Regions from separate parts of the uncultured Neisseria sp. genome, predicted to be linked through region 2. Evidence: predicted binding sites of a transcription regulator. Region 2 holds the regulator's gene; the other holds the start of a gene.

Region 1 (6,531 bases), on a different contig from region 2:
AGTGATGGCCGTCGCCTTCGACTTCGACGTGTTCGCAAGGGGTAACGCCTTCAATTAGGGTTTTGACTTGTTCGGGTAAAAGCATGGGGGTTCCTTGGGAAATGGTTTGCTTGTAAAAGAGGGCATTATACCGAATCTTGATAAAAACAGGCCGTCTAAAAAACCAAACTTCGGGTTTCAGACGGCCTCGGTCTTTTGAAGCGTCAAATGCTTATTCGTACACTTTCAGCAGCTCGACTTCAAAAATCAAGGTCGCGTGCGGAGGAATCACGCCGCCGGCACCGTGTGCGCCGTAGCCCATTTCGGAAGGAATGGTCAGCTTGCGTTTGCCGCCTTCTTTCATGCCGCCGAAGCCTTCGTCCCAACCTTTAATCACTTGGCCGACGCCCAGAGTGATGGTCAGCGGTTGACGGCGGTCGAGGCTGGAGTCGAATTTGGTACCGTCTTCCAACCAGCCGGTGTAATGTACGGTGATTTCTTTGCCTTTGACGGCTTCTTTGCCGTGGCCTTCTTGCAAGTCTTCAATAATCAGGCTCATGATGTTCCTTTCGGATGTATGGTGAAAATCGGCTCAAGATTACCATATTGTGTGGAATCGTGAAACAAATGCGCCCATATGGCCGGCAACAAAAAGGCCGTCTGAAACGGATTTTCAGACGGCCTTTGTTTTGCGCTAAACCTTATTTGTTGTCAGGTTGGGATTTGACATCGTGGGAGACGGGCAGCTCAGGCATGGTTCGGGCAGATTCAGGAACATTGCCGGAGAGGGCTTTCAAGAAGGCAACGATGTTTTCAGTTTCTTCCGGAGCCAGGGTTTTACCCAATTGAGCTTTCGCCATGATGTTGACGGCTTTATCCAATTCCCAAACGCTACCGTTGTGGAAGTATGGATAGGTGCGCTCAACGTTTCTCAAGCCTGGAACACGGAAGAAGAATTCGTCTTCGGCTTTTTTGGTTACGTCCGCACGGCCTTTGTCGTGTTTAGGATCGTCGATGTGTTTCCAGTAAGGACCATCCACCAAACCGAATTTTTGGAACATGGTACCGCCCAAGTTAACGCCGCTGTGACAAGCGATACAGCCGTTGTCCATAAATGCGCGTACGCCTTTGCGTTCTTGTTCGCTCAGGGCGGATACGTTGCCTTTGAGGTAGTCGTCCCAACGGGTCGGGGTCAGCAGGGTGCGTTCAAACGCGCCCAATGCGGTGGTGATGTTTTTGAAGGAAACCGCGCCGTCTTCAGGGAATGCGGCTTTGAATTTCTCTTGGTATTCGGGAATGCCGGCGATTTTGGCGGCGGCATCGGCTTCGGTTGCGTTGGCCATTTCAACAGGGTTGAGCAATGGGCCGCCGGCTTGTTCTTCCACATCGGCGGCACGGCCGTCCCAGAATTGGCTGCCCAACAAGGCGGCATTCAGGGCAGTTGGGGAGTTACGGCCGCCGAATTGGCTTTTGTGGCCCGCGCTGGTTGGCATGTTGTCTACGCCGGCAGTTGCCAAGTTGTGGCAAGAGTTACAGCTGACGGTGTTGCCTTTGGACAGGCGGTTTTCGTACCAAAGTTGTTGGCCGAGTTTGACTTGTTCTTCGGTAAACGGACGGACTTTTTGCATTTCGGCTAGGTCAGGCAAAGGTTTGAACGTAGCTTGCGCGCGTTCCAACAGGGCTTTGTCTTCGTCAGAAACATCGGCAGAATTTTGAGGGGCTGAAACGGCGGCGGTGCTTGCGGCAGCATCGGCAGTGCTCGCGGCAGAAGCAGCTTGAGGAGTTTCGGTTGTTTGAGCCGTTTTCTCGCCGCAGGCGGTCAGCGCGGCAGAAACGGCCAAAGCCAAAGCGATTTGGTGGAGTTTTAAACGTGGCATAGGAGGGTTCCTTTGTTATGCGTTTGTTATGTCATGGATTGCTGATTGCACCAGCAATATGCCAACTATAAAAGATAAGGCGGTTTTAATTTTTGTTGTAAATCAACCTTTTAAATTTGATAAATTTTGAAAATATAACTGATAGAGAATTTCATACTATGGAACTTTTTTATTATTTATTTACAATTAGTTACTGTTTTTAAGGCCGTCTGAAAAAATAAAATTCAGACGGCCTTTTAGTTTTTATTGATTACGTTCGTTATTTTCTTTTAAAAAATCTTAATAAATATAGGGTTATTAAAAAATAAAAATAATTTGCATTATTAAACATAAAGCGTTATAAATGCGTTAACAAATGAACGTTTCACTTTAGAGTTTTTTATGCTGATTGCTTTATTGATTATGCTACGCGAGGGCATCGAAGCTGCCCTGATCGTCGGCATTGTTGCCAGTTTTTTGAAACAGTCGGGACACAGCGAGCTGATGCCGAAGGTTTGGCTGGGCGTGTTTTTGGCTGCGGCCATGTGTTTGGGTATCGGTTACGGCATTCATTCCGTTACGGGCGAGATTCCGCAAAAAGAACAGGAATTGGTGGTCGGCGTTATCGGCCTGGTGGCTGTGGCGATGTTGACGTACATGATTTTGTGGATGAAAAAGGCCGCACGTTCGATGAAACAGCATCTTCAGGATTCTGTTCAGTCGGCCTTGAACCGCGGCAGCAGCCAGGGTTGGGCCTTGGTCGGCATGGCATTTTTGGCTGTGGCGCGCGAAGGTTTGGAGAGCGTGTTTTTCCTGCTGGCCGTGTTCCAGCAAAGTCCGACGTGGTCTATGCCGATAGGCGCGGTGTTGGGGCTGTTGGTGGCGGTTGTCATCGGTACGCTGATTTATCAGGGCGGTATGCGCCTGAACTTGGCGAAGTTTTTCCGTTGGACGGGCGCGTTTCTGATTGTGGTGGCGGCCGGTCTGCTGGCCGGTTCGTTTCGCGCGCTGCATGAGGCCGGCGTATGGAATGTGATGCAGGACATCGCTTTTGATACATCGAAATATTTGCATGAAGACAGCCCTTTAGGCGTGCTGCTCGGCGGTTTCTTCGGCTATACCGACCACCCGACCGAAGGCGAAGTCCTGATTTGGCTGCTGTATCTGGTTCCCGTCATGATTTGGTTTTTGCGCGGCAGCGCGCCGGCAAAAACGTTAACTAAATAAAAAGGAATGAAAATGAAAAAATTCAATCTGACTGCTTTGTCCGTAACGTTGGCTCTGGGTTTGACCGCGTGTCAGCCGCCTGAAGCCGAAAAAGCCGCGCCTGCCGCTTCAGGCGCATCCGCTGCCGCCAATGCCGACGGTTCGGTCAATATCGGTGTGAACGATACTGCCTGCGAACCGATGGAATTGACCGTCCCCAGCGGCCAAGTCGTGTTCAACATCAAAAACGACAGTGGCCGCAAGCTGGAATGGGAAATCCTGAAAGGCGTGATGGTGGTGGACGAGCGTGAAAACATCGCCCCGGGTTTATCCGACAAAATGACCGTTACCCTGCTGCCGGGCGAATATGAAATGACTTGCGGCCTGTTGACCAATCCGCGCGGTAAGCTGATTGTTACCGACAGCGGCTTCAAAGACACTGCCAACGAAGCGGATTTGGAAAAACTGTCCCAACCGCTCGCCGACTATAAAGCTTACGTTCAAGGCGAGGTTAAAGAGCTGGTGGCGAAAACCAAAACCTTTACCGAAGCCGTTAAAGCCGGCGACATTGAAAAGGCCAAATCCCTGTTTGCCGCCACCCGCGTCCATTACGAACGTATCGAACCGATTGCCGAGCTTTTCAGCGAACTCGACCCCGTCATCGATGCGCGTGAAGACGACTTCAAAGACGGTGCGAAAGATGCCGGATTTACCGGCTTCCACCGTATCGAACACGCCCTTTGGGTAGAAAAAGACGTATCCGGCGTGAAGGAAATTGCAGCCAAACTGATGACCGATGTCGAAGCACTGCAAAAAGAAATCGACGCATTGGCGTTTCCTCCGGGTAAGGTGGTCGGCGGCGCGTCCGAACTGATTGAAGAAGTGGCCGGCAGCAAAATCAGCGGCGAAGAAGACCGTTACAGCCATACCGACTTGAGCGACTTCCAAGCCAATGTGGAAGGCTCCAAAAAAATCGTTGATTTGTTCCGTCCGCTGATCGAAGCCAAAGACAAAGCGTTGTTGGAAAAAACCGATGCCAACTTCAAACAGGTTGAAGACATTTTGGCGAAATACAAAACCCCGAACGGTTTCGAGCTGTACGACAAATTGAGCGAAGAAGACCGCAAAGCCCTGCAGGCGCCGATTAATGCCTTGGCAGAAGACTTGGCCAAACTGCGCGGCATTTTGGGTTTGAAATAAGATAACGCGTTTTCAGACGGCCTTTGGATATTGAAAGGTCGTCTGAATCTTATTGTCGTCCACACAAAATATGCTTGAAAACCAACCTTACTTCACACGATTGCAATCTTTCCGTTCCCTGCCAAGGAGCAGACCATGAGCCAAAACAAACAACCGGCACAACCCGAAAAACGAACCCTTTTCAAAACTGCCCTTGCCGCCGGCGCCATCGGCGTTGCCGGTTATTTTGCCGGTAAAAAACAAGGCGAAGCCGCCGCCGAAACCCAAAACAACCAACATTCCGAGCTGGCCTATCCGTGTTACGGCGAGCATCAGGCAGGCATCGTTACGCCACACCAGCTCTTCGGCATCATGTGTGCCTTTGACGTTACCGCCAAAGACGCCAAACAACTTGAAAACCTGTTCCGCACACTGACCGCCCGCATCGAATTCCTCACCCAAGGCGGCGAATACCAAGACGGCGACGACAAACTCCCGCCTGCAGGCAGCGGCATCCTCGGCAAACAATTCCGCCCCGATGGGCTGACGGTTACCGTCGGCGTCGGCAGCAGCCTCTTTGACGATCGCTTCGGCCTCAAAGACAAAAAGCCGAAACACCTACAAGAAATGCGCGACTTTCCTAACGACAAACTCCAAAAATCTTGGTGCGACGGCGACCTCAGCCTGCAAATTTGCGCGTTTTCCCCTGAAACCTGTCAAGCCGCCCTGCGCGACATCATCAAAAACACCGCCCAGTTTGCCGTCATCCGCTGGAGCATAGACGGTTGGCTCCCTAAAGCCGAACCCGGCGCCATTGCCGCGCGCAATCTTTTAGGTTTCCGCGACGGCTCAGGCAATCCCAAAGTCGAAGATCCCAAAGTCGCCGATCAAGTCCTGTGGACGGGCGTTGCCGCCAACAGCTTGGACGAACCGGCATGGGCGAAAAACGGCAGCTATCAGGCCGTCCGCCTCATCCGTCACTTTGTCGAGTTTTGGGACCGCACCCCGATGCAGGAACAAACCGATATTTTCGGCCGGCGCAAATACAGCGGCGCGCCCATGGACGGTAAAAAAGAGGGCGACACCGCCGATTTCGCCAAAGACCCTGACGGCAAAATCACGCCCAAAGACAGCCATATGCGCCTTGCCAATCCGCGCGATCCTGAGTTCATGAAAAAACACTTGCTCTACCGCCGCGCCTTCAACTACTCGCGCGGCCTCGCCGCCAACGGCCAGCTCGATGTCGGCTTGGTGTTTATCTGCTATCAGGCCAACCTTGCCGACGGTTTCATCTTCGTGCAAAACCTGCTCAACGGCGAGCCGCTGGAGGAATACATCAGCCCGTTTGGCGGCGGCTATTTCTTCGTCTTGCCGGGTGTCGAAAAAGGCAGCTTCCTCGGCAAAGAGCTTTTGGGCGTATAAATCCGCCGATGGTTTGAATAGATAAAAAGGCCGTCTGAAACCTGATTTCCAGATTTCAGACGGCCTGAGTTTTTTCTATCAAACCAAATGTTCCGCCAAGAAAGCCAATGCGTATTCGACGGCTTGCGCCCTTACTGCTTCGCGATCGCCTGTGAAAAGCGCGGTTTGCTCAAACGAGCCTTCAGGCGTGGCCAGGCCGAACCAGACTGTACCGACCGGTTTGGCCGCGCTGCCGCCGCCGGGGCCAGCGATGCCTGAAATACTCAAGGCGTAATCTGCCTGCGCCACGGCTTTTGCGCCGCGTGCCATTTCATAGACAGTCTCGCGGCTAACCGCGCCGTGTTTCAGCAAGGTATCGGGCATGACACCGAGGCGGTCCTGTTTGGCTTGGTTGCTGTATGTGACGAAGCTTTGATGAAACCATTGCGAGCTGCCGGAGAGTGAGGTCAGCGCACCTGCAAGCAGGCCGCCGGTGCAGGACTCGGCGCAGGTAACGGTTTGACGGCGGCTGGTCAGGTGATCGGCGATGGTTTGCAGATGGGACATGGCGGCTCCTTATGGAAATGGTGGAATGGGGCGGGCGTTTGACCCGCCGGGTTTCAGACGGCCTGAAAGCTGAAATCAGTCTTTCGGCTGAATGAGGTGGACATCACATTGTGGGAATGGGATGTTGATGTTGGCTTCGCGCAGGTTTTCAACCACTTGCTCGTTCAGGGCGAATCGGAACGGGCCGAGATTTTCTTCTTGCGTCCACGCCCAAAGGGTAATTTCGATGGCGCTGTCGCCAAGGTTGGTAATGTATACGACGGCAGGTCGTTCTTCGGTTTGAACACATAATGGATGCTCGGTTGCCGCTCTCAATACGGCGGCTTTGGCGGCTTTCAAGTCG
Region 2 (6,531 bases):
GTCATCTGGAGCCAGTACAAGCGCTCTTCCCGGCTGCGCAGGCAGCCTTTGCAATAACCTTTGGCATTGGCTTCACAAACGCCTATACAGGGGCTGGGAATGGGGAAAAAATCGGGTTGTTCCATATTTTAAAAGCGTTTGAGATCTGAGACCGGATAAACCAAAATTGCAGACTGCATTTGTATTTGTCTAAACACGATCGGTGTATCCAGCAGGGTTCCTATCAATGTCCAATTGAGTTGATCATTTCAATAAATTTATATCTGCCACCCTAGGCATAAAAAACCTAAGAGAAACCATAAATATATCGCAGAAGAAGTCAGTATCTTCCCTATCGTCAGATTTTCCCAATAAAACCTAAGTAAGAACATTATAAAAATTAAAGGAATTCCAATATAAATATAATATTTAAGCGAACCTAATTCACTGAACACGTTTATAACAGAATAGAGACCGATAAATCCACCTGACCAAAAAACAATTATTGCCGGCCCTAAAAAAATAGCCGTTATTAAATGAGGGAGCAGTATGATTTTTATCCATTCTTTATATTTGTTGTTCATTTTAATCTCAATTACTGCAATGGTATCGTATCCATTCAAATGGGGGAGCAAAGTATACAGTAACGTCACCAAGAATAATTACGGTATGTTTGGCAGAATCATGTTTTAATACATATTTGGAGTTCCGCTATATTTTGATTTTCAGACGACCTATGTGTAGCCCCAACTATCTGCATTTTATGACTTAATCAGTTTGCGCAAAGACTGATTGTTGTATTTGATATCGGCAATCAGCCGGTCATATTGGTGCATTCTACGGAGCGAGCGGGTAATCAGATAGACCGAGAAAATAATCAAGCTGATGTTCATCAGACTGACCAGTACGAGCAAAGGCCAAACATCAACGGCCTCGTACCATTTCGATGTCGCAATCAGCGCACTGAAAATAGACAAAGGGAGTGCGAAAACGGCAATGCCCGTACGCATGATAGCAAGTGCCGTGCGTTTTTCTGCAAGGAGAAGCTGTACTTTATTGATGCTGAGGATATCGTTTTGCTGTTCGGTAACCATAGGATACGCGCCTATACAAATTAACTTTGAATTCTGATAAAGCGGAAAATATGGTTTTATGTTACCCGAAAGTATTGAAAATAAAAACAAAGGTCGTCTGAAAATTTTCAGACGACCTTTTCCATTTCTGTTTATACGGTTTGCGAGTATTTGGCTTTGGTTTCTTTATGGCGCAAATGGTAGTCGAACACCATAGCGATGTTGCGGATCAAGAAACGGCCCTTCGGCGTAACGGTCAGGCCGTGCGGTTTGAGACGAACCAGACCGAGGGTTTCCAGTTGCTTCATATCTTCCAGTTCCGCTACAAAATAGCGGCTAAACGGAATGCCGAACACGCTTTCGTAAATTTGATAATCAAGCGAGAAGCGGCACATTAAATCCTGAATGATGTTGCGGCGCAAAATATCGTCTTGATTGAGCTGGTAGCCGCGCATAATCGGCAGATGTCCGGCATCGAGTGCGGCGTAATAGGCATCGATGTCGCGCTCGTTTTGGGAGTAGGTGCTGCCGATTTTGCCGATAGAGGAGACGCCGATCGCCACCAAGTCGCAGTCGGCATAGGTCGAGTAGCCTTGGAAGTTGCGTTGCAGGAAGCCTTCTTTGAGGGCGATGGAGAGTTCATCATCAGGTTTGGCAAAGTGGTCCATACCGATGAAAACGTAGCTGCGCTCAGTCAGGGTTTGGACGCAATATTGCAGCATATCGAGTTTTTCTTCGCTGCCAGGAACGACATTGGTGTCGATACGGCGTTGCGGTTTGAAGATATGTGGCAGGTGGGCGTAGTGGTAGAGGGCGAGGCGGTCGGGGTCGAGGGACAAGACCGTGTCAATGGTGGTTTTGATGCTTTCGGTATCTTGGTGCGGCAGGCCGTAAATCAAATCGACGCTGACGGATTTGAACCCGGCTTCGCGGGCGGCATCGATGACTTCTTTGGTTTCTTCGTAACTTTGGATACGGTTGACGGCTGCCTGCACTTTAGGATCGAAGTCTTGAATGCCGACACTCATGCGGTTGAAACCGAGTTTGCCCAGTTTGAGGACGGTTTCGCGGCTGACTTTGCGCGGGTCGATTTCGATGGAGTATTCGCCGTTGGGGATGAGCTGGAAGTATTTGCGGATCATTTCGAAGACGCGTTCGAGTTGGTCGTCGCTTAGGAATGTCGGCGTGCCGCCGCCGAAGTGGAGTTGCGCAAGCTGGTGTCGTCCGCCTAAATGCGGTGCCAGCAATTCCATTTCTTTTTCCAGATACTGGATATAGGCATCAGCACGGCTTTTGTCTTTGGTAATGATTTTGTTGCAGCCGCAGTAGTAGCAGATGGTATTGCAGAAAGGAATGTGAATGTAGAGCGAAAGGGGTTTGTTGAGCGCGCCCATGTTGCGCAGGTTTAAAGCTTGGATATATTCGGCTTCTTTAAAGCCTTCATGGAAGCGGTCGGCGGTCGGATAGGATGTATAACGTGGACCGCTTGATGGCAAACTGGCAATCAATTCGCGGTCGAATTCCGGTAATTCATTGTTTATGTTGGTATTATTTGAGATGGGGATGATTTTCATGGTCGGGGCTTGTAGTATGAAGTAAGGAAATTAGGGAAAATTTTAGTCAAAATTTCGATAGTTTGGTAGAATGCCTCATAATGATATGCCGACTTTGACTTGGGTCAATAGTTATTCGGCTTCATCAGGGATTTATAGAACTATGCAGATTAAGGGTGCGTTATGGCCACACACAATGCAACACATCAAATGAAAACCTTGTGTTCCACATGTTCTTTACGCGAGCTGTGTTTGCCTGTCGGACTGATGCCTAACGAATTTTCACAATTAGACGCGGTTATTCGTCAAAGCCGCCGTCTGAAAAAAGGTGAATACCTGTTCCGTGCCGGCGAGCCGTTTACCTCTTTGTTTGCCATCCGTGCGGGCTTCTTTAAGACAACAGTCGCCAGCCAAGATGGACGAGATCAGGTAACCGGCTTTTTTATGTCGGGCGAGCTGATCGGTATGGATGGGATTTGTTCCCATATTCACAGCTGTGATGCTGTGGCTTTGGAAGACAGCGAGGTATGCGAGCTTCCGTTTACACATATTGAAGAACTCGGTCAGGATATTCCCAGCCTCCGTTCTCACTTTTTCCGCTTGATGAGCCGCGAAATTGTCCGAGATCAGGGCGTTATGTTGCTTTTGGGCAATATGCGCGCTGAAGAGCGATTGGCGGCATTCTTGCTCAACTTGTCCCAGCGTCTCTATTCACGAGGTTTTGCCGCCAATGATTTTATCTTGCGGATGTCGCGTGAGGAAATCGGCAGCTATTTGGGGCTGAAACTGGAAACAGTCAGTCGCACCTTGTCTAAATTCCATCATGAAGGCTTGATTTCTGTTGAACACAAGCACATCAAAATCTTAGATGCGACAACCTTGAAGAAAATGGTTTCTGGTTGTTCGCATGCTATCTGAATCTTAGGCCGTTTGAAATATTTCAGACGGCCTTTTTAACAAGAATTAAAGAATAATTGTTAAGTTACGCAAGTTATAGTTAGATGTTAAATTGAAAAATCTTCAACAACCGGCGTGTACAGAATGCGGTCAACTGCTTCACGGGTCAGTTTCGGTGCAAACATCTGTATAAAATCATAGGTATAACCGCGCAGGTAAGTATCCGAGCGTAAGGCTATCCAAGTGGGCGACGGTTCAAATAAGTGCGCCGCATCAATCAGCTGTAAATCTTGATCGACCGCGGGATCGTACGCCATTTTGGCCATCAAACCAACACCCAAGCCTAAGCGAACATACGTCTTCAATACATCCGTATCGGCAGCCGATAAGGCAACATCAGGTTGCTCAATATGCGCTTTATTAAATGTACGCGCAATGCTGCTGCCGGAATTAAAAGCAAATTCGTAAGTAACCAGCGGAAAAGAAGCCAAATCTTCAAGGCTTAAAGGATTGCGGCAGTCCAAAAGAGGGTGGTCGTGCGGAACAATGACGGCATGGTTCCATTCATAGCAGGGCAGTTTGCCCAACTCGGGATGATCGTCAATGCGTTCGGTAATAATTGCCAAATCCGCTTCGCCGCTGCTGACCATTTGCGCAATGGCAGAAGGGCTGCCTTGTTTGATGGTCAAATTGACTTTAGGGTAGTTTTTGACAAATTCCGCAACGATTGTGGGCAAGGCATAACGCGCCTGGGTATGCGTTGTCGCGATGGTCAGCGAGCCGCTGTCGTGATCGGTAAACTCGCTGCCGATATTTTTAATGTTCTGTACATCACGCAAAATTCGTTCCGAAATCTCTAACACGGCTTTGCCCGGTTGTGAAACGGAAACCACACGCTTGCCGCTGCGGATAAAAATTTGGATACCCAATTCTTCTTCAAGCAGGCGGATTTGTTTGGAAATGCCGGGCTGGGATGTAAAAAGCGCATCGGCAGCCTCGGAGACATTCAGATTGTGCCGGTAAACTTCAAGGGCGTAACGTAATTGTTGCAGTTTCATGGTAGCAGTATCGGATACGTTGTTATTGTGGATTTTGTGCGACAAACGGTCTGTAATTTAACATATTTTGCCCGGTTTTGCCCTGAGTTTTGAAAACGTTTGTTTTTAATGAAAATATCTTTTAATGATATGAAAACAGGAAATTCAGGAAAGAAGAGGGAAAGGGGTTTTGTTGTTTTTGTACAACTTTAGGTAGGTGAATTGTCTGATTTTGCCCTAAATTAATGACACAAGATTGATTTTTCGGCATGATTAACTACTAGGAAGCAGGCACTTCATAATTGTTTGAAGGCATCGAGTATTGACAGTTTGCCTTGCGCTTCTTTATAGTGCAACCTGATATATCCGATTTGCCGCTGTTTTGATACTGCGGCCTGTATATTGGTACTTTGCAGCGGTTGCTTTCCTAGTCCGCCGCATAACAATTTGATGAGGGAATAAAATGACCAAACAGCTGAAATTAAGCGCATTGTTCGTTGCCTTGGTTGCCTCTGGCACCGCTATGGCCAGCGAAGCGCACACCAAACACGGTTACACCGTAAGCAGCCAATCTCAAGAAATCGTCCGTAACAACTACGGCGAATGCTGGAAAAACAGCTACTTCGACAAAGCTACCGAAGGCCGCGTTGAATGTGGTGATCGTGAAGCAGTTGCTCCTGTACAACAAGCTCCTGAGTATGTTGATGAAACTGTTTCCCTGTCTACTAAAACTCTGTTCGGCTTCGACAAAGACAACCTGCGTCCTGAAGCTCAAGAAAACCTGAACGCTTTGGCTCAACGCCTGAGCAACGACAGCGTACAAACTGTACGTGTTGAAGGTCACACTGACTTCATGGGTTCTGAAGAATACAACCAAGCTCTGTCTGAGCGTCGTGCTAACGTAGTTGCTAACTACTTGGTAGGCCGTGGCGTTGCTTCTAGCAAAATCTCTGCAGTAGGTCTGGGCGAGTCTCAAGCTCAAATGACTGCTACTTGTGAAGCTGAAGTTGCTAAACTGGGTAAAAAAGTTTCTAAAGCTAAGAAACGTGCTGCTCTTATCGCTTGTATCGAACCTGACCGTCGCGTTGATGTTAAAATTCGCAGCGTTGTTACTCGTCAAGTTGCTCCAGGCCAAACTATCGAAGGTCAAGGCGAATTGCCTGCCACTGATGAAGGTTGGATCCCAGCTCCTTACAATGGCGTTCACGGTTACGCTAAACCTTAATCGGTTTGTGAAAAATGCCCTGCAATATGCAGGGCATTTTTTTATGGTTTATATTTGAAGAATCGGGGAATTCATGATTCAAAATAAAAGGCCGTCTGAAAGGTTTATTTTCAGACGGCCTTTTATTAAGACAGATTAGTTTGGCCTCGGCCATTTCCATACGCAGATGGCTGCCAGTATCGTACAAATCAAAAAGAGGATACTGGACAAGCCGTGCCAAACGCCGAATGTTCCTCCAACTAGGGATAGCAGCCAGTTATCCAGCCCGTACTTGTGTGCCTCGATAACCGGTGTAACCAAAAGATGGTTGCAGGCTAAGAGTAGCCAAAGTACCAAGATCCACCAAGAAAGTGAGGCCAGTTGCTTTCTGAAAAAGGCATAGGCTGCGCCAAAAATAACTAAGCCACATATCGCTGTAATAGCAAACAAAATGCCGGCAATTTCTCCTGATTGCATTTTGGGCAGGAGGCGGAACAGGATAGGGGCGGTAACATAGCCTGCTGTCAGCTGCATACCGAGCCACATGGCGGCAGCGGTTTGGGTAATTTTGTACAGTAGATTCATTATGTTTCTCCTGGGAAGATTTCACTTTTTCTATTATGGTGTTTTTAGGTACAACAAAAGGCCGTCTGAAAATGTTTTCAGACGGCCTTTTGTTTATTTAAATATATTGCCCGGCAATGATGTCATATTCACGTACGCCGCCTGGTGCTTGAACTTCTGCAACGTCGCCTTCTTCTTTGCCGATCAGGGCGCGGGCAATGGGG

The links. The regulator FNR, encoded in region 2, switches genes on or off when oxygen is low (the NO sensors DNR and NnrR bind a similar motif). The targets are predictions, from matches to a motif close to TTGATNNNNATCAA.
Region 1: the regulator FNR is predicted to act here: its motif matches at 1,949-1,962, upstream of Q1M25_RS05095 (cytochrome-c peroxidase).

Annotation. Positions count from the first base shown of each region.
Region 1 is NZ_CATNVN010000055.1:123-6,653, reverse strand. It holds gene Q1M25_RS05105 (BolA family protein) at 1-85, opposite strand, end outside; gene Q1M25_RS05100 (FKBP-type peptidyl-prolyl cis-trans isomerase) at 212-541, opposite strand; gene Q1M25_RS05095 (cytochrome-c peroxidase) at 681-1,856, opposite strand; gene efeU (iron uptake transporter permease EfeU) at 2,238-3,062, shown strand; gene efeO (iron uptake system protein EfeO) at 3,075-4,241, shown strand; gene efeB (iron uptake transporter deferrochelatase/peroxidase subunit) at 4,377-5,642, shown strand; gene Q1M25_RS05075 (CinA family protein) at 5,721-6,188, opposite strand; partial or broken gene Q1M25_RS05070 (mechanosensitive ion channel family protein) at 6,264-6,531, opposite strand, start outside.
Region 2 is NZ_CATNVN010000065.1:920-7,450, forward strand. It holds gene Q1M25_RS05560 (DUF1289 domain-containing protein) at 1-125, opposite strand, end outside; gene Q1M25_RS05565 (hypothetical protein) at 741-1,073, opposite strand; gene hemN (oxygen-independent coproporphyrinogen III oxidase) at 1,205-2,626, opposite strand; gene fnr (fumarate/nitrate reduction transcriptional regulator Fnr) at 2,789-3,523, shown strand; gene Q1M25_RS05580 (CysB family HTH-type transcriptional regulator) at 3,610-4,560, opposite strand; gene Q1M25_RS05585 (OmpA family protein) at 5,003-5,764, shown strand; gene Q1M25_RS05590 (DUF4149 domain-containing protein) at 5,900-6,328, opposite strand; gene greA (transcription elongation factor GreA) at 6,426-6,531, opposite strand, start outside.